Regions from separate parts of the Streptomyces sp. NPDC059743 genome, predicted to be linked through region 3. Evidence: predicted binding sites of a transcription regulator. Region 3 holds the regulator's gene; each other region holds the start of a gene.

Region 1 (5,596 bases), on a different contig from region 3:
CCGGCTTCTCGACGACCAGGGTCTCGGTCGTGAGCAGCAGCGACGCGATGGACGCGGCGTTCTCCAGCGCGGAACGGGTGACCTTCACCGGGTCGATGACGCCGGCCTTCACCAGGTCGACGTACTCGCCGGTGGCCGCGTTGAAGCCGTGGCCCTTGTCCTGCTCCGCCACCTTCGCGGTGATGACGTAGCCCTCAAGACCGGCGTTCTCGGCGATCCAGCGCAGCGGCTCGACCACGGCGCGGCGGACGACCGCGACACCGGTGGCCTCGTCGCCCTCCTTGCCGAGGTTGCCCTCCAGCACCTTGGCCGCGTGCACCAGGGCGGAGCCACCACCGGAGACGATGCCCTCCTCGACCGCGGCGCGGGTCGCGGAGATGGCGTCCTCCAGACGGTGCTTCTTCTCCTTCAGCTCCACCTCGGTGGCGGCGCCGACCTTGATCACGCACACACCGCCGGCCAGCTTCGCGAGGCGCTCCTGGAGCTTCTCGCGGTCCCAGTCGGAGTCCGTGCCCTCGATCTCGGCCTTGATCTGGTTGATACGGCCCGCGACGTCGGAGGAGTTGCCGCCGCCGTCGACGATGGTCGTGTCGTCCTTGGAGATGGTGACGCGACGGGCGGCGCCCAGCACGTCCAGACCGGCCTGGTCGAGCTTGAGGCCGACCTCCTCGGCGATGACGGTCGCGCCCGTGAGGGTGGCGATGTCGCCGAGCATGGCCTTGCGGCGGTCACCGAAGCCGGGAGCCTTCACCGCGACCGCGTTGAAGGTGCCGCGGATCTTGTTGACGACGAGGGTGGAGAGCGCCTCGCCCTCGACGTCCTCGGCGATGATCAGCAGCGGCTTGGAGCCACCCGCCTGGATGACCTTCTCCAGCAGCGGCAGCAGGTCCTGGATGGAGGAGATCTTGCCCTGGTGGACCAGGATGTACGGGTCGTCGAGGACGGCCTCCATACGCTCCTGGTCGGTGACCATGTACGGCGAGAGGTAGCCCTTGTCGAAGGCCATGCCCTCGGTGAAGTCCAGCTCCAGACCGAAGGTGTTGGACTCCTCGACGGTGATGACACCGTCCTTGCCGACCTTGTCCATCGCCTCGGCGATCAGCTCGCCGACCTGCTGGTCCTGCGCGGAGAGCGCGGCCACGGCGGCGATGTCGGACTTGTCCTCGATCGGACGGGCGGTCGCGAGCAGCTCGTCGGAGACGGCCTTGACCGCGGCGTCGATGCCCTTCTTCAGGGCGGCCGGGGAGGCGCCGGCGGCGACATTGCGCAGGCCCTCGCGGACCAGCGCCTGGGCCAGCACCGTGGCGGTGGTGGTGCCGTCACCCGCGATGTCGTTGGTCTTGGTCGCCACCTCCTTCACGAGCTGCGCGCCCAGGTTCTCGTACGGGTCGTCGAGCTCGACCTCGCGGGCGATCGTGACACCGTCGTTGGTGATGGTGGGGGCGCCGAACTTCTTGTCGATGACGACATTGCGGCCCTTGGGGCCGATCGTCACCTTCACCGTGTCGGCAAGCTTGTTGACGCCGCGCTCGAGGGCGCGACGGGCGTCCTCGTCGAACTTCAGGATCTTCGCCATGGGAGCTTTCTCTGTCCTCTCACACGAACCGCGCCCCTGTCCGCCCGGCAATCGCAGGGCGGCCAGGGGCGCGGTTCACAAGCAAACTCGAACGTGGGTGATTACTTCTCGATGATCGCGAGCACGTCGCGAGCCGAGAGGACGAGGTACTCCTCGCCGCTGTACTTCACCTCGGTGCCGCCGTACTTGCTGTACAGAACGACATCGCCGACGGAAACGTCGAGCGGGAGCCGCTCGCCGTTCTCGAAACGGCCCGGACCGACAGCCAGGACGACGCCCTCCTGGGGCTTCTCCTTGGCGGTGTCCGGGATAACCAGGCCAGAGGCCGTGGTCTGCTCGGCGTCGAGCGGCTGGACCACAATGCGGTCCTCGAGCGGCTTGATGGCAACCTTGGTGCTGGCGGTCGTCACGATCCGACCTCCCCCTTCGGAGATCTCACGGGGTTAACTGTCTGAGGGTGGCGACCAGGTCGATCCGTCGTCGCGGGTGCCGGACCTGCCAGTCGCGCTTTGGCACTCTCCATTGGGGAGTGCCAGACCCGAGACTATGACCGCGGTTAGCACTCGGTCAAGCGGAGTGCCAATACGGCTGGGCGTGGCGGTTCTGTCTCAATACGGAAACGCGCATGCGGGGCCCTGGATTCCGTACGGCCGTACGAGCGGCGCACACGCTTACGCGACGGCGTACAGGGCTACGCAGCGGCGCGGCGGCGCGCACCACCGGGCGCGCGCCGTCGCGTGTACGGCTGGGCGCGCGCCGCTGGGGTCCCTGCGCTCACAGCCGGGCTCCCGCGTTCACGCCGGGGCCGCCGGGGCCCACGCCCGGGTCCGGGTCCAGGGCTGGACGTTCCTCCCCGGGGCACATCTCCCGGGGCTGCGGAGCGAGCCGTACGGCGCTCGGCCTGCCGTCCGCTCCCGGCACCGAGGGCGGCGTGTGCGGGCCGACCTTCTGCGCCGCCTTGCGGCCGAGCCGTTCGATCGGATCCACCGGATCGGACGACTGCGCGCAGCCGGCGGTGATGAGCGCGCCGGCCGCCAGCGCGCCGGCCAGCAGCCGGTACTCAGCCCTCGTACGGCCTCCCGTGGCCCCACGGCGCGTACGTGCCGTGCCCGCCGGAGCGACCGACGCGACGGGAGCGACCGGAGCGACCGGGCCGCATGCGTCCTCCCCGAGCCTCATAGCAGCGCCTCCGGTGTCATACGTACTCCTCCAGCGGTGTCATACGTAGTCCTCCAGCTTGCCCACGGCGTAGCCCTTGTCCGTGATCACCTTCATCACCTGCCGGATCATGTCGGGCATGGAGCCCGCCCACTCGTCCGGGCCGCGGAAGTGGGTGAGGATGATGTCCCCGGGGTGCATGTCCTTGTCCCACTCACGCCACTCCATGTGGTCGGGAAATGCCTCCGACGCCCACAGAGGTGCGGCCTTCACACCGCACTCCTTGGCGGCCACCAGCGTGTCGCGGTTGTAGTTGCCGAACGGCGGCCGGAAGAGCGTGGGCCGGTGCCCGTACCGCTGCTGGAGCTTGTCCTGCTGGCCGCAGATCTCCCGCTTCTGCTCGTCGTAGGACAGACCGGGCAGATAGGGATGGTTGAGGGTGTGGTTGTTCAGCGTCACCCCGTTGTCCTGCATCTTCTTGAAGTAGTCGTAGTTGTTGCTGATGACGTAGTCACTGAGGAAGGCGGTGTACGGGATCTTCAGCTCGCTCATCATCCGCAGCAGCTCGGGATCCTTCTCCGAGCCGTCGTCGATGGTCAGGAAGACGACCTTGTCCTTGGTCGGGACGGTGGTGAAGATCGGCGGCAGATCCTCGCTGTCCTGGACCTCGAAGCCCTCGCGGGTGGTGATGGCCGGCTTGACGGTCGGCGGCCTGGGCGCGGGCAGCGGAGTGGCGCTGAGCCCCCACTTCTTGGCCGCGATCGCACGGGCCGCCTGGTTGCGGCGGAGGTTGTCGGCGTAACCGGCGATCATGCCGGCCGGGGCCTCCTTCTGCGCCTCCTGGGCGCCGTGGCCGGGCCCGCCCGGCAGGCCAGGGCGCCCGGCGGCGGCGGGCTTGGGCACCTCGCCGGCTCCGGCGGCGCATCCCGAGCCGATCGCACCGACGAGCAGCGCCGCGGCGACGGTGCGTCCGCGTCGGCTGCGTCGGCTGGGCTGGTTTTTCGTGGCCTGCGCGGCGATCCCGTTACCGCTTCCGTTGGTGCTCCTGCTGGCGCTCCCGTCCTTGGCTCTCCCGCCCGGACCGCCTCCGTCCCCACCACTCCCGCCCCTGCCGCTCCCGTCCCCCTTCGCCATCTCCGCCACCTTTGCCATCATTTCTTCGTTTTGTCGTACTAGTTGCATGGTGTCGCATCCTGTCAGCGCGCGATGCCCGCGCCCGGCCGACACCGCCGCCCGGGCGCGCACCATCCCCCGGCTGGCCCACAATGGACCGGGTGACCGACCGCGTTCCTGCCACTCCCGCGCCGACTCCCACTCCCGCGCTCTCGCCCTCGCACGCCCCGCTGCTTCCTCCCTCCGCCCTCCTCGCGCCGCTGCTCTCCGCCGAGGGCCAGGCGCTCCTCGCCGAACTGCGCGACCACGACCCGGCCGGCGAACTCGCCCTCGCCACCCGGCTGCGCCGCGAGCACCCGGCGGAGCTGGTCTCGGCGGCGCTGGCCCAGGCGCGGCTGCGTCAGCGCGGAGTGGCGAAATTCGGCGCACGGGACGCGTACCGCATGTACTTCACGCCGAACGGAATCGAGCAGGCCACGCGCGGCACCGTCGCCGCCTACCGGGCTGCCCGGTTCCGCGCGCTCGCGCCGGAGCCCCGGGTCATGGATCTGTGCTGCGGCATCGGCGGCGACGCGATCGAGTTCGCGCGCGCGGGCCTCGCCGTGACCGCCGTCGATCTCGATCCGCTGACCTGCGAGATCGCCGCCGAGAACGTACGTACCCTGGCCCCGGACGCACCGCCGGTGACGGTGACACGGGCGGATGTACTGGAGTACGACCTGACGGGAGCGCGGGCGCTGTTCATCGATCCCGCGCGGCGCGGCGGCCGAGGCCGGATCTTCGATCCGGAGGCGTACTCACCGCCTCTGTCATGGGCGGTCGAGGCGGTACGCCGGGCCGGCACGGGCGCGGTCAAGATCGCGCCCGGCATTCCGCACGAGCTGATTCCCGACGACTTCGAGGCCGAGTGGATCTCGGACGGCGGCGATGTCAAGGAGGCGGTGCTCTGGCACGGCGGAACGCCCGGCTCCGTCACGCCGGGCAGCCGCCGCGCCACTCTGCTCGATGGCGGGCTCGGCGGGGAGGCCGGCGCTCTTCCCACTACTGCGGTGACGCTCACCGGCCGCGGCCTGCCTGATCCGCCCGTCCGCAGAACCGGCCACTTTCTGTACGAGCCCGACGGCGCCGTCATCCGCGCGCATCTGGTCGCCGAGGTGGCCGAAAAGCTGGACGGCGGACTGCTCGACGAGACGATCGCGTACATCACGGCCGACGAGCTGCGCCCGACCTCGTACGCCACCGCCTACGAGATCACCGATGAACTCCCTTTCGGCCTCAAGAAACTCAAGGCTCTGCTGCGCGAACGCGAAGTCGGTGTCCTGACGGTGAAGAAGCGCGGCTCCGCCGTGGAACCGGAGGAACTGCGCCGCCGTCTGAAACTCAAGGGCCCGCACGCGTCGACGGTGTTCCTGACCCGGGTCGCGGGCGCCCCGACCATGCTGCTCGGGCACCCGGTGAAGGCGTAACGACCGCAAAGAGTCGTGCAGTTGCGCAACACGCAACAACGGACGGTGCGCGGCTACTGGAGGTCGGTCAGTTCATCCGCGTAGATCTGCGACAGCGGCTGCGGGCCGACGTACTGCTGGCAGTTGCATTGCCTGCGCTCGTACCGCAAGGGCTTCCTGTTCTCGTCCCACTCCGTCGCCACCTCGACGTCCTCGTGGCACTTGCCGCGCTTGTCGTGCTTGGCGAGGTGGTGCGTACAGCCGCAGACGGGCTCCGGAGGCTTGTGGGCCTGCTCCAGGGCCA
Region 2 (5,596 bases), on a different contig from region 3:
GTCCTCCTCGCGGCCGGGGCCGAGCCTGCCTCGTACGATCACGTCGGCCATCGCCTCCAACTGCTCGGTGCTTCCGTAGTACGCCTGGTCCGCGACGGCGCCGCCGCCTCCGGGAGCCTGCGCTCCCCCGGGACCGGTCGCGAGCAGCGCGACGCCCGCGACGACAGCGGCCGTACCGCCGGCGAGAGCCGCCACCAGAACGGCGCGCCTGCCCGGCCGGCCCCGGCCTTCGGAAGCGACCGGCACCGGCACCGGGTTGGCGTGCTTGATCAGGGACTTGACACGCATCACGCCGACTCCTCGGGCTCGGGCTGTACGTAAAGGTCTCGGAACGCCTTACGGGCCCGGTGCAGCCGGACCCAGACCGCCGGTACCCCGCAGCCGAGGACCTCGCTCATCTCGGCGGCGCTCAGCCCGTCCCAGTAACTGAGCATCAGCACATCCCGATGCCGGTCCGGGAGCCGGTCGAGAGTGTCCAGTACGGCGGTGTCCTGCCCGGACGCGGGCGCGCGGTGCAGTTCGTCGGTGATGCGCCGGTGGAGTTCGGTCAGGCGCGCGCTCTTGCGGTAGTGGTTGCCCAGCAGATTGCGCGCGGTGACGAACAGCCAGCCGCTGCTGGTCTCATGGCCCGCGGCCATCCGTTCCCACGCGGTCCTGAAGACCTCCGCGGCCAGTTCCTCCGCCGCGCTCCGGTCGCCCAGCCGCCGGTGGACATAGGCCGATACGCGCGGATGCTCGCGTACATACATGGCCGTGAACCGCTCGGAGCGATCGCCGTCGGGCGCACGGCCCCCGTCGCTCCCCGTCGTCCGAAAGGTTTCCACACCTCTCATATGTCATGAGCCCGGCGGATCCTTACCAGCCGCAAGCCGCGAAAGCCGAAGGCTGCCGAACCGGAAAACGCCCGAGGGCGGCACCCCTCGAAAGAGGTGCCGCCCTCGGTACTGGAACTGGAACTGGACCAGGACCGGGTCCGAGCCGTCAGGCTCAGAAGTCCATGTCTCCGCCCGGCATACCGCCCGGAGCAGCCGCGGCGGCCTTCTCCGGCTTGTCGGCGATGACGGCCTCGGTGGTCAGGAACAGCGCGGCGATGGAGGCCGCGTTCTGGAGCGCGGACCGCGTGACCTTCGCCGGGTCGATGATGCCCTCGGCGATCATGTCGACGTACTCGCCGGTCGCGGCGTTCAGACCGTGGCCGACCGTCAGGTTGCGGACCTTCTCGACGACGACGCCGCCCTCAAGACCACCGTTGATGGCGATCTGCTTGAGCGGAGCCTCCAGCGCGAGCTTGACGGCGTTGGCGCCGGTCGCCTCGTCGCCCTCGAGCTCAAGCTTCTCGAAAACCGAAGCGGCCTGGAGCAGAGCCACGCCGCCACCGGCGACGATGCCCTCCTCGACGGCGGCCTTGGCGTTGCGCACCGCGTCCTCGATGCGGTGCTTGCGCTCCTTCAGCTCGACCTCGGTCGCGGCACCGGCCTTGATGACGGCCACGCCGCCGGCCAGCTTCGCCAGGCGCTCCTGGAGCTTCTCGCGGTCGTAGTCCGAGTCGCTGTTCTCGATCTCGGCGCGGATCTGGTTGACCCGGCCGGCGACCTGGTCGCTGTCACCGGCACCGTCGACGATGGTGGTCTCGTCCTTGGTGATGACGACCTTGCGGGCGCGGCCCAGCAGGTCCAGACCGGCGTTCTCCAGCTTGAGGCCGACCTCCTCGGAGATGACCGTGCCACCGGTGAGGATGGCGATGTCGTTGAGCATCGCCTTGCGGCGGTCACCGAAGCCCGGAGCCTTGACGGCGACGGACTTGAAGGTGCCACGGATCTTGTTGACGACCAGAGTCGACAGCGCCTCGCCCTCGACGTCCTCCGCGATGATCAGCAGCGGCTTGCCCGACTGCATGACCTTCTCCAGCAGCGGAAGGAGGTCCTTCACGTTGCCGATCTTGGAGTTGACGATCAGGAGGTACGGGTCGTCCAGGGACGCCTCCATACGCTCCATGTCGGTGGCGAAGTACGCGGAGATGTAGCCCTTGTCGAAGCGCATGCCCTCCGTCAGTTCGAGCTCCAGACCGAAGGTCTGGGACTCCTCGACGGTGATGACGCCTTCCTTGCCGACCTTGTCCATGGCCTCGGCGATGAGCTCGCCGATCTGGGTGTCGGCGGCGGAGATGGAGGCGGTCGAAGCGATCTGCTCCTTGGTCTCCACGTCCTTGGCCTGCTCCAGCAGGGCGCCGGAGACGGCCTCGACGGCCTTCTCAATGCCACGCTTGAGGGCCATCGGGTTGGCGCCGGCGGCCACGTTGCGCAGGCCCTCGCGGACGAGCGCCTGGGCCAGCACGGTCGCGGTGGTCGTACCGTCGCCGGCGACGTCGTCCGTCTTCTTGGCGACTTCCTTGACCAGCTCGGCGCCGATCTTCTCGTACGGGTCCTCGAGCTCGATCTCCTTGGCGATGGACACACCATCGTTGGTGATCGTGGGGGCGCCCCACTTCTTCTCGAGGACGACGTTGCGACCCTTGGGGCCAAGGGTGACCTTGACGGCGTCGGCGAGCTGGTTCATCCCGCGCTCGAGACCGCGCCGTGCCTCCTCGTTGAACGCGATGATCTTGGCCATGTGAAGTGGTCCTCCCGGACAGGGGGTGGATTGCTCCGGACCGCGCTGGCGCCCGCGACGGACGGCCTGAGAGCCGTGCGGTTCCTTGCCCCACCGGCTCTTCGGGCCTCACCGACCCGGTCCTTAAGTTGTCACTCTCACTCGCAGAGTGCTAACGCCAATGATTAGCACTCGACCCCCGAGAGTGCAAGCGCCCCCACCCACAGGCCCCCATCCGCAGGCCCCCGCCCGCGCCCGTACCCCACCCGCGCCCGGACACGCGCGAGGTGACGCCCGAACACGCACGAAGGGCCGGGCACGCACGAAGGGCCCGTATCCCGTCTCCGGGATACGGACCCCTCGGCGTGAGCCGTGAACTGAGTGCGTCGGTGGCCGATCGCGCCGGGATCAGACGGCGAGCTTGACCATGTCCGCCTGCGGACCCTTCTGGCCCTGCGAGATCTCGAACTCCACTCGCTGACCTTCTTCAAGGGTGCGGTAACCGTCCATCTGGATCGCGCTGTAGTGGACGAAAACATCCGCACCACCGTCGACCGCGATGAAGCCGTATCCCTTCTCCGCGTTGAACCACTTGACGGTGCCCTGAGCCATGCCTAACTCCCCTATTACTGGCCCTTCCAGGGGCCACACTTCGCGCCGGAACGCGTCGACCGCGGCTGAATGTATCTGCCCAACTGCCCTCTGCAACAGGTCAATCGGACGAGAATTCTGGGCATGGCTGAACACGCATAGCGACGAATTCGCTGCGTTCCCGGGCAAGTCGGGCCGGGCAAAGCGCACCTACAGTGCAAACAGCACCAGGACTTCAGCCCTATCTTGTCGCGTTCTCATACACGCGCCACATGGGCGGCGGAGGGGCGTTCCCACACTCTATCGCGTTCAACCATAAAGAATGGCTCCCTCCGCTTCTCTTGCGGAGGGAGCCATGCCGGTCGCTCGGCGTCGCGACGACGAAGCTAAGCCGAAGCCACGCGGAAGCCACGCCGAAGCTCAGCCTCCGGCGACCGCCGGGATGATCGAGACGCCCGCGCCCGCCGGAGTCGCGGTCTCCAGGCCCTGCTCGAAGCGGACGTCGTCGTCGTTCACGTACACATTCACAAACCGGCGCAACTTGCCCTGATCGTCCAGGACTCGCGCGGCGATACCGGGATGGCTGGCCTCCAGGGACTGAATGACCTCGGAGAGAGTCGCCCCCTCCGCCGGAACCTCGGCCTTGCCGCCGGTGTACGTACGGAGAATGGTGGGGATGCGGACATTGACGCTCATAGTGGTGTTCTGCCTTCCGTCTTCCGTAACGTCGTCGGGATCAGCGGGCCAGGCCGGGCCGGGCCAAATCAGGTCAGGTCAGCGGGCCAGGCCGGCGTCGCGGAACGCGTCCAGGCTCGGGCGGATGGTCGCGGTCGGGCCCGTCGTCGGCGCCACCGCGTCCAGAGTCTTCAGTCCGTCACCGGTGTTGAGGACGACGGTCGTCAGCGCCGGATCGAGCACTCCGGCCTCGATCAGCTTCTTGGTCACACCGACGGTCACTCCGCCCGCGGTCTCCGCGAAGATGCCCTCGGTGCGCGCCAGCAGCTTGATCGCGTCGACGATCTGCTCATCGTTGACGTCCTCGACCGCGCCGCCGGTGCGGCGGGCGATGTCCAGGACGTACGGGCCGTCGGCCGGATTGCCGATCGCCAGGGACTTGGCGATGGTGTTGGGCTTCTGCGGCCGTACGACATCGTGCCCGGCCTTGAAGGCGGTGGACACCGGCGAGCAGCCCTCGGCCTGGGCGCCGAAGATCTTGTACGGCCGGTCCTCCACGAGCCCCAGCCTGATCAGTTCCTGGAGGCCCTTGTCGATCTTCGTGAGCTGTGATCCGGAGGCGATCGGGATGACGATCTGGTCGGGCAGCCGCCAGCCGAGCTGCTCGCAGATCTCGTACGCGAGCGTCTTGGAGCCCTCGCCGTAGTACGGACGGAGGTTGACGTTGACGAAGCCCCAGCCCTCGCCCAGCGGATCGCCGATCAGCTCCGAGCAGAAGCGGTTCACATCGTCGTAGTTGCCTTCGATGCCGACGAGTTCACCGCCGTACACCGCGGCCATGACGACCTTGCCCTGCTCCAGGTCGTGCGGGATGAACACACAGGAGCGGAAGCCGGCGCGGGCGGCGGCGGCGCCGACGGCGCCCGCCAGATTGCCGGTGGAGGAGCAGGAGAGCGTGGTGAAGCCGAAGGCGCGGGCGGCCTCGACGGCGATGGCGACGACACGGTCCTTGAAGGAGTGCGTCGGATTGCCGGAGTCGTCCTTGATGTGCAGGGAGCCGGTGATGCCGAGCTCGCGGGCCAGATTGTCGGCCTTGACCAGCTTGGTGAAACCGGGATTGATGTTCGGCTTCGAGGCCACATCGGCGGGAACGGGCAGCAGTGGCGCGTACCGCCAGATGTTGTCCGGGCCGTCCGCGATGCGCTTCTTCAGCTCTTCCGGAGTGCCGCTCGGCAGGTCGTACGCGACTTCGAGCGGCCCGAAACAGCTCGCGCAGGCGAAAATGGGACCGAGATCGAAACGCTCTCCGCATTCGCGGCACGAGAGGGCGGCGGCGGGTCCGAGGTCAACGGTGTCGCTGGCGTGGTGGACGGTCTGCACAGCCATGATGGCGAGGCCCTTTCTCCTCATCTTCCTTACGACGCATTTCGCCGCAAGACGGAATTGGCACCTTCCCCACCGTGACCTCGCGGTCGGCGGGAGGGTTGCCGGGACTTCAACGGGCCGTTCCCTCAGTCCCTCTGGATGAGCGCTATGACGCCGGGCCAGGCCCGGCGCGTTTTTCCACGTAACGACCCCCGGCATGCGGAGGTCATTCGTGTTGTTCAAGACTGTAACCGAAGGAGCGGACGGTTGAGATAGTGGTCCGCACCGCGAGATGGATCACGTTCGACCGGGTTCCGGCCCGGTCGCGGCCCGGTTCCGACCGGATTCGCGGGTCACGTTCATGGAACACGTCAGG
Region 3 (5,596 bases):
CTGGCATGTGCCATTGAAAGGCCGCGCAAAAAGGCCGACGTCCAGAGAAATCCCTGGACGCCGACCCATGGCCTTCGGCCGCGCGGGCGGTTCACCACCGACCGTTGGCAGTGCCCACCCGGGGGACCACCCCCGGACCCCCGGCCGACACCCGCCTACCGACCGTTGAACGCATCCTTCAACCGCGAGAACAGACCCTGCTGCCCCGGCTGACAGTGCCCACCCGGGGGACCACCCCCGGACCCCCGGCCGACACCCGCCTACCGACCGTTGAACGCATCCTTCAACCTGGAGAACAGACCCTGCTGGCCCGGCTGGAACTGGCCCGTAGGGCGTTCCTCGCCGCGGAGCTGCGCCAGTTCGCGCAGCAGCCGCTCCTGCTCCGGGTCCAGCTTCGACGGAGTCATCACCTCGACATGCACGATCAGATCGCCTCGGCCGCCACCGCGCAGATGCGTGATACCGCGCCCGTGCAGCGGGATCGACTGGCCCGACTGCGTGCCCGGCCGTACGTCGATCTCCTCCAGCCCGTCCAGCGTCTCCAGCGGACACTTCGTGCCCAGCGCCGCCGCCGTCATCGGGATGGTGACCGTGCAGTGCAGATCGTCGCCGCGCCGCTGGAACACCGCGTGCGCCAGCTCATGGATCTCGACATACAGATCACCGGCGGGACCGCCGCCCGGCCCGACCTCGCCCTCGCCCGCGAGCTGGATACGGGTGCCGTTGTCGACACCGGCCGGGATCTTGACCGTGAGCGTACGGCGCGAACGGATACGTCCATCGCCCGCGCACTCGGGACACGGCGTCGGCACGACCGTACCGAAGCCCTGGCACTGCGGGCACGGCCGCGAGGTCATGACCTGGCCCAGGAAGGACCGGGTGACCTGCGAGACCTCGCCACGGCCACGGCACATGTCACAGGTCTGCGCCGAGGTGCCGGGCGCCGCGCCCTCGCCGGAACAGGTCGTACAGACCACGGCCGTGTCGACCTGGATGTCCTTCGTCGTACCGAAGGCCGCCTCGTTGAGGTCGATCTCCAGCCGGATCATCGCGTCCTGGCCGCGCCGTGTCCGCGACCGCGGGCCGCGCTGCGACGCCGTACCGAAGAACGCGTCCATGATGTCGGAGAAGTTGCCGAAACCACCGGCTCCGAAGCCGCCGGGGCCACCGCCGCCGTTCGCCGAGAGAGGATCGCCGCCGAGGTCGTAGACCTGTTTCTTCTGCGGGTCCGACAGCACCTCGTACGCGGCGTTGATCTCCTTGAAGCGCTCCTGCGTCTTGGGATCGGGATTGACATCCGGATGCAGCTCGCGCGCGAGCCGCCGGAATGCCTTCTTGATCTCATCCTGAGATGCGTCGCGGCGTACGCCTAGTACGGCGTAGTAGTCCGTGGCCACTTACGACTCCGCCAGGATCTGTCCGACGTAACGTGCCACTGCGCGTACCGCTCCCATCGTTCCGGGGTAGTCCATGCGGGTCGGTCCGACCACGCCGAGTTTGGCGACTGCCTCGTCGCCCGAACCGTAGCCGACCGCGACGACGGACGTGGAGTTGAGTCCCTCATGGGCGTTCTCGTGCCCGATACGTACGGTCATACCGGGATCCTTGGCCTCGCCGAGCAGCTTGAGGAGCACCACATGCTCCTCCAGCGCCTCCAGCACCGGCCGGATGGTCAGAGGGAAGTCGTGTCCGAAGCGGGTGATGTTGGCCGTACCGCCGATCATCAGCCGCTCCTCGGTCTCCTCGACCAGGGTTTCGAGCAGGGTCGCGAGCACGGTGGACACCACGCCGCGGTCCTCCTGCTCGAACGAGTCGGGCAGGTCCTGCACGAGCTGCGGGACATCCGCGAAGCGGCGCCCGACGATCCGGCTGTTGAGCCGGGCGCGGAGATCCGCGAGCGAGGTCTCGCCGAAGGGCGAGGGAGCGTCGACCATACGCTGCTCGACCCGTCCCGTGTCCGTGATCAGGACGAGCATCAGCCGGGCGGGCGCGAGCGCCAGCAGCTCCACGTGCCGCACCGTCGAGCGCGTCAGCGAGGGATACTGGACGACGGCGACCTGCCGGGTGAGCTGCGCCAGCAGCCGTACCGTACGGCCCACGACATCGTCCAGATCGACGGCGCCGTCCAGGAAGTTCTGGATGGCCCGGCGCTCCGGCGAGGAGAGCGGTTTGACACCGGCCAGCTTGTCGACGAAGAGCCGGTAGCCCTTGTCGGTCGGGATGCGTCCCGCGCTGGTGTGCGGCTGGGCGATGAAGCCCTCGTCCTCCAGCACCGCCATGTCATTGCGGACGGTCGCCGGTGAGACACCGAGCTTGTGGCGCTCGGTGAGCGCCTTGGAGCCGACGGGCTCCTCGGTGCCGACATAGTCCTGGACGATGGCGCGCAGCACCTCGAGTCTGCGTTCGCTGAGCATGGCGCACACCTCCAGCTCTGGTCGTCGTTCCCGGCCCGGTACTCACTTCTTGGCCTGTTCGGCACTCTTCCAAGCACTCGTCGGCACTCGCTTTGGCACTCACTCACAAGGAGTGCCAGCACTCCCCCCGTAAGTGTACGGCCGTGGGGTACGCCCGGAGCAAGGGCGGCCGAACACGGTACCGCCCGATCAGGCCCGTCGGCGAAGGCGCCGTTTCCGTAGCGTCCCGTAGCGTCCTGGTATGGACCTCTGTTGGGAAGAACACGGCTGGGAGCGGCTGGGAGCGGGAGTGGGACGGCGACGGCTGCCGCGGTGGGACGCGACGGCCGGACTGGTCGTCGGCGTGGACGCCGTCCTGCTGTACGACACGGGCTCGACGGTCCGTGAGGGCGCCGAACTCGGCGCGGAGGTGCGGGCGCTGCTGGGCGGCGGCCGGCACGTGACGCATATCGCACTCAGCCATCCGCACTTCGACCATGTGCTGGGGACTGCGGCGTTTCCGGAGGCGGAGGTGGAGGTGTACGGAGCGGTGGGCATGGCGCGGCTGCTGGCGGCGCGCGGGCCAGGGCCGGGGCCGGGGCCGTCGGGCCTGTACGAGGAGGCCGTACGCCTCGGGGCGGACGCGGAGGAGACGGCGCGGGCGGTGGAGGCGCTGGTGCCGCCTCGGCACGAGGTGTCGGGACTGTTCACCTTGGAGCTGGGCGGCGACCGGCGGGCGGTGCTGGTGAATGCCGGTCCAGGTCATACGGCGCACGATCTGGCGGTGCTGGTGGCGGAGGCTTCGGTGGGCGCTTCGACGGGCAGTGCGGTGGGCGCTTCGGTGGGCGCGTCAGAACGCGCCTCGGTCGCTCGCTCCGTGGCTCGCTCCGTGGTTTTCTGCGGCGATCTGGTGGAGGAGTCCGGTGAGCCGCAGGCGGGCCCGGACGCGATCCCGGCGCGCTGGCCGGCCGCCCTGGACCGGCTGCTGGCGCTGGGAGGCGAGGACGCGGTGTATGTACCGGGCCATGGCGCGGTGGTGGACGCAGCGTTCGTACGAGCGCAACGCGACGCGCTGGCGGCACGGTTCGGGGTGTCGTAGCCGTACCGGCCCGTGCCGCCTATCGTCTTGCGAATGCGTAGCTACAGCCCCGATCTGACGCCTCCGTGGAAGAAGTCCACGCCCGCGCCCGAGGTTCCGGCGGAGCCGGATCCGGATCTGGTGGTCGAGGAGGTGTCGACGGGCTTCTGCGGTGCGGTGGTCCGCTGCGAGAAGACCGCGGAGGGCCCGACGGTGACGCTGGAGGACCGGTTCGGCAAGCACCGGGTGTTTCCGCTGGTTCCGGGCGGATTTCTGCTCGACGGGCGGATGGTCACGCTGGTGCGTCCGACGGCGGCGGGCCCGGCGCGCCCGACCCGTACGGCCTCCGGCTCGGTGGCCGTGCCCGGGGCCCGTGCGCGGGTGGCGCGGGCCGGCCGTATCTACGTCGAGGGCCGGCACGACGCGGAGCTGGTGGAGAAGGTGTGGGGCGACGATCTGCGCGTCGAGGGCGTGGTCGTCGAGTATCTGGGCGGTATCGACGATCTCCCGGCCGTCGTCGCCGAGTTCGGCCCGGCACCGGACGCGAGGCTGGGCGTCCTGGTCGACCATCTGGTACCGGGCTCGAAGGAGTCCCGTATCGCGGCGGCGGTGACCGGCCCCGACGTCCTGGTGGTGGGTCACCCGTACATCGACGTCTGGGAGGCGGTGAAGCCGTCGTCGGTGGGCATCCCGGGATGGCCCTCGGTCCCGAGAGGCGAGGACTGGAAGACGGGCGTCTGCCGCGCACTGGGCTGGCCGGAGAACACGGGAGCGGCGTGGCAGCAAATCCTGTCCCGGGTCCGGACCTACCGGGACCTGGAACCGGCACTGCTGGGCCGGGTGGAGGAACTGATCGACTTCGTCACGGTCGGCGGTGACGCTTGACCGGGGGAAGCGTCTCGAACTCCGAGGTGTCGAGCTCGACACCGAGCAGATCCAGGGGCACAGGATCGCCGAACTTGGTGGTTCGCTCCACCCGGTAATCAGCGGCCTCGCCGCTGCCGACCGGCTCGGTGAGCAGCACGCACTGCTGCTCCGTCGGGTCGATGATCAGGTAGGCGGGCACCCTGCCCGCCGCGTACATGGAACGCTTCTCGCCGTAGTCGCGGTCGACGCTGGTCTTGGAGACCACTTCCAGCAGCATGGTGATATCAGCGGCGGGGATGAGCCGTCCAGGACCGATCTTGGCGACCCGTTCGAGAATGACGAGGTCGGGCTGCGGCTCGCTCTCCTCACCGGGGATGGCGATGTCCTGAGTCTGCATGCGGCGCCAGTTCTTGCGTGGAATCTGGTCCTGCACGAGCTCCACGATCGCATTGTGGACCCGGTCGGGCCCCGCCATCATCACGATGTCCCCCCTGAGGAGTTCCGCTTTGTAACCTTCGGGAACCTCCAGGTCCTCAAAGGTCTTCGCGGCGCGAGTGGCGCGAGTGATGGGTCGCTCATCCACAGCGGTCATCTCCGTGAACCTCCGCAATCCGCCGCTTTTCTGTCAGCGGCAGCCTAGGGACAGCGTAGGCAGAACTGCCCCGAACCGTCTCGGATTCACTCCGGCGAGTGATCAATCCGGGAGCGATCCATCCGCGAGTGGTCAGTCCACCAAGTCCCTCACCACCGCGTCCGCCAGTAGGCGGCCCCGTAGCGTCAGGACCGCTCGGCCCTTCTCGTACGGGCCCGGCTCCAGGAGGCCGTCGGTCAGGGCTCGGCGGGAGGCGGTCAGGCCGTCCGGGCGCAGGAGGGAGAGTTCGCAGCCGGAGGACAGGCGCAGTTCGAGCAGGACGCGTTCCACCCGGCGGTCCTCCGCCGAGAGGATCTCCCGGCCCGCGCCGGGCGAGCGGCCCTCCGCCAGCGCCGCCGCGTACGCGCCCGGGTGCTTGACGTTCCACCAGCGCACGCCGCCCATATGGCTGTGGGCGCCCGGGCCCGCGCCCCACCAGTCCGCACCGCGCCAGTACAGCTCGTTGTGCAGACAGCGGGCCGCCTCCGAGGTGGCCCAGTTCGACACCTCATACCAGGAGAAGCCCGCCTCCGCCAGCACCGCGTCCGCGATCAGATACCGGTCCGCGTGCTCGTCGTCGTCCGTCATCGGGACCTCGCCGCGCCGGATCCGCCGCGCCAGTCCCGT

Evidence for each region. The regulator HrcA, encoded in region 3, represses chaperone genes, less so after heat shock. The targets are predictions, from matches to a motif close to TTNGCACTCNGNNNNNCNGAGTGCNAA.
Region 1: the regulator HrcA is predicted to act here: its motif matches at 2,133-2,159, upstream of groES (co-chaperone GroES).
Region 2: the regulator HrcA is predicted to act here: its motif matches at 2,739-2,765, upstream of groL (chaperonin GroEL).

What each region holds. Positions count from the first base shown of each region.
Region 1 covers NZ_JBHWGS010000013.1:59,353-64,948, forward strand. Annotated here, with positions in the region: gene groL (chaperonin GroEL) at 1-1,576, opposite strand, end outside; gene groES (co-chaperone GroES) at 1,678-1,986, opposite strand; gene ACFV6H_RS23210 (hypothetical protein) at 2,351-2,755, opposite strand; gene ACFV6H_RS23215 (polysaccharide deacetylase family protein) at 2,795-3,868, opposite strand; gene ACFV6H_RS23220 (methyltransferase domain-containing protein) at 4,000-5,313, shown strand; gene ACFV6H_RS23225 (hypothetical protein) at 5,367-5,596, opposite strand, start outside.
Region 2 covers NZ_JBHWGS010000002.1:31,813-37,408, reverse strand. Annotated here, with positions in the region: gene ACFV6H_RS03295 (hypothetical protein) at 1-288, opposite strand, end outside; gene ACFV6H_RS03290 (RNA polymerase sigma factor) at 288-824, opposite strand; gene groL (chaperonin GroEL) at 988-2,610, opposite strand; gene ACFV6H_RS03280 (cold-shock protein) at 2,998-3,201, opposite strand; gene ACFV6H_RS03275 (ubiquitin-like small modifier protein 1) at 3,601-3,876, opposite strand; gene thrC (threonine synthase) at 3,955-5,241, opposite strand; SAM riboswitch class I at 5,259-5,386, opposite strand.
Region 3 covers NZ_JBHWGS010000005.1:398,940-404,535, forward strand. Annotated here, with positions in the region: gene dnaJ (molecular chaperone DnaJ) at 261-1,397, opposite strand; gene hrcA (heat-inducible transcriptional repressor HrcA) at 1,398-2,414, opposite strand; gene ACFV6H_RS12305 (MBL fold metallo-hydrolase) at 2,656-3,492, shown strand; gene ACFV6H_RS12310 (DUF3097 domain-containing protein) at 3,526-4,356, shown strand; gene ACFV6H_RS12315 (Uma2 family endonuclease) at 4,334-4,930, opposite strand; gene hemW (radical SAM family heme chaperone HemW) at 5,063-5,596, opposite strand, start outside.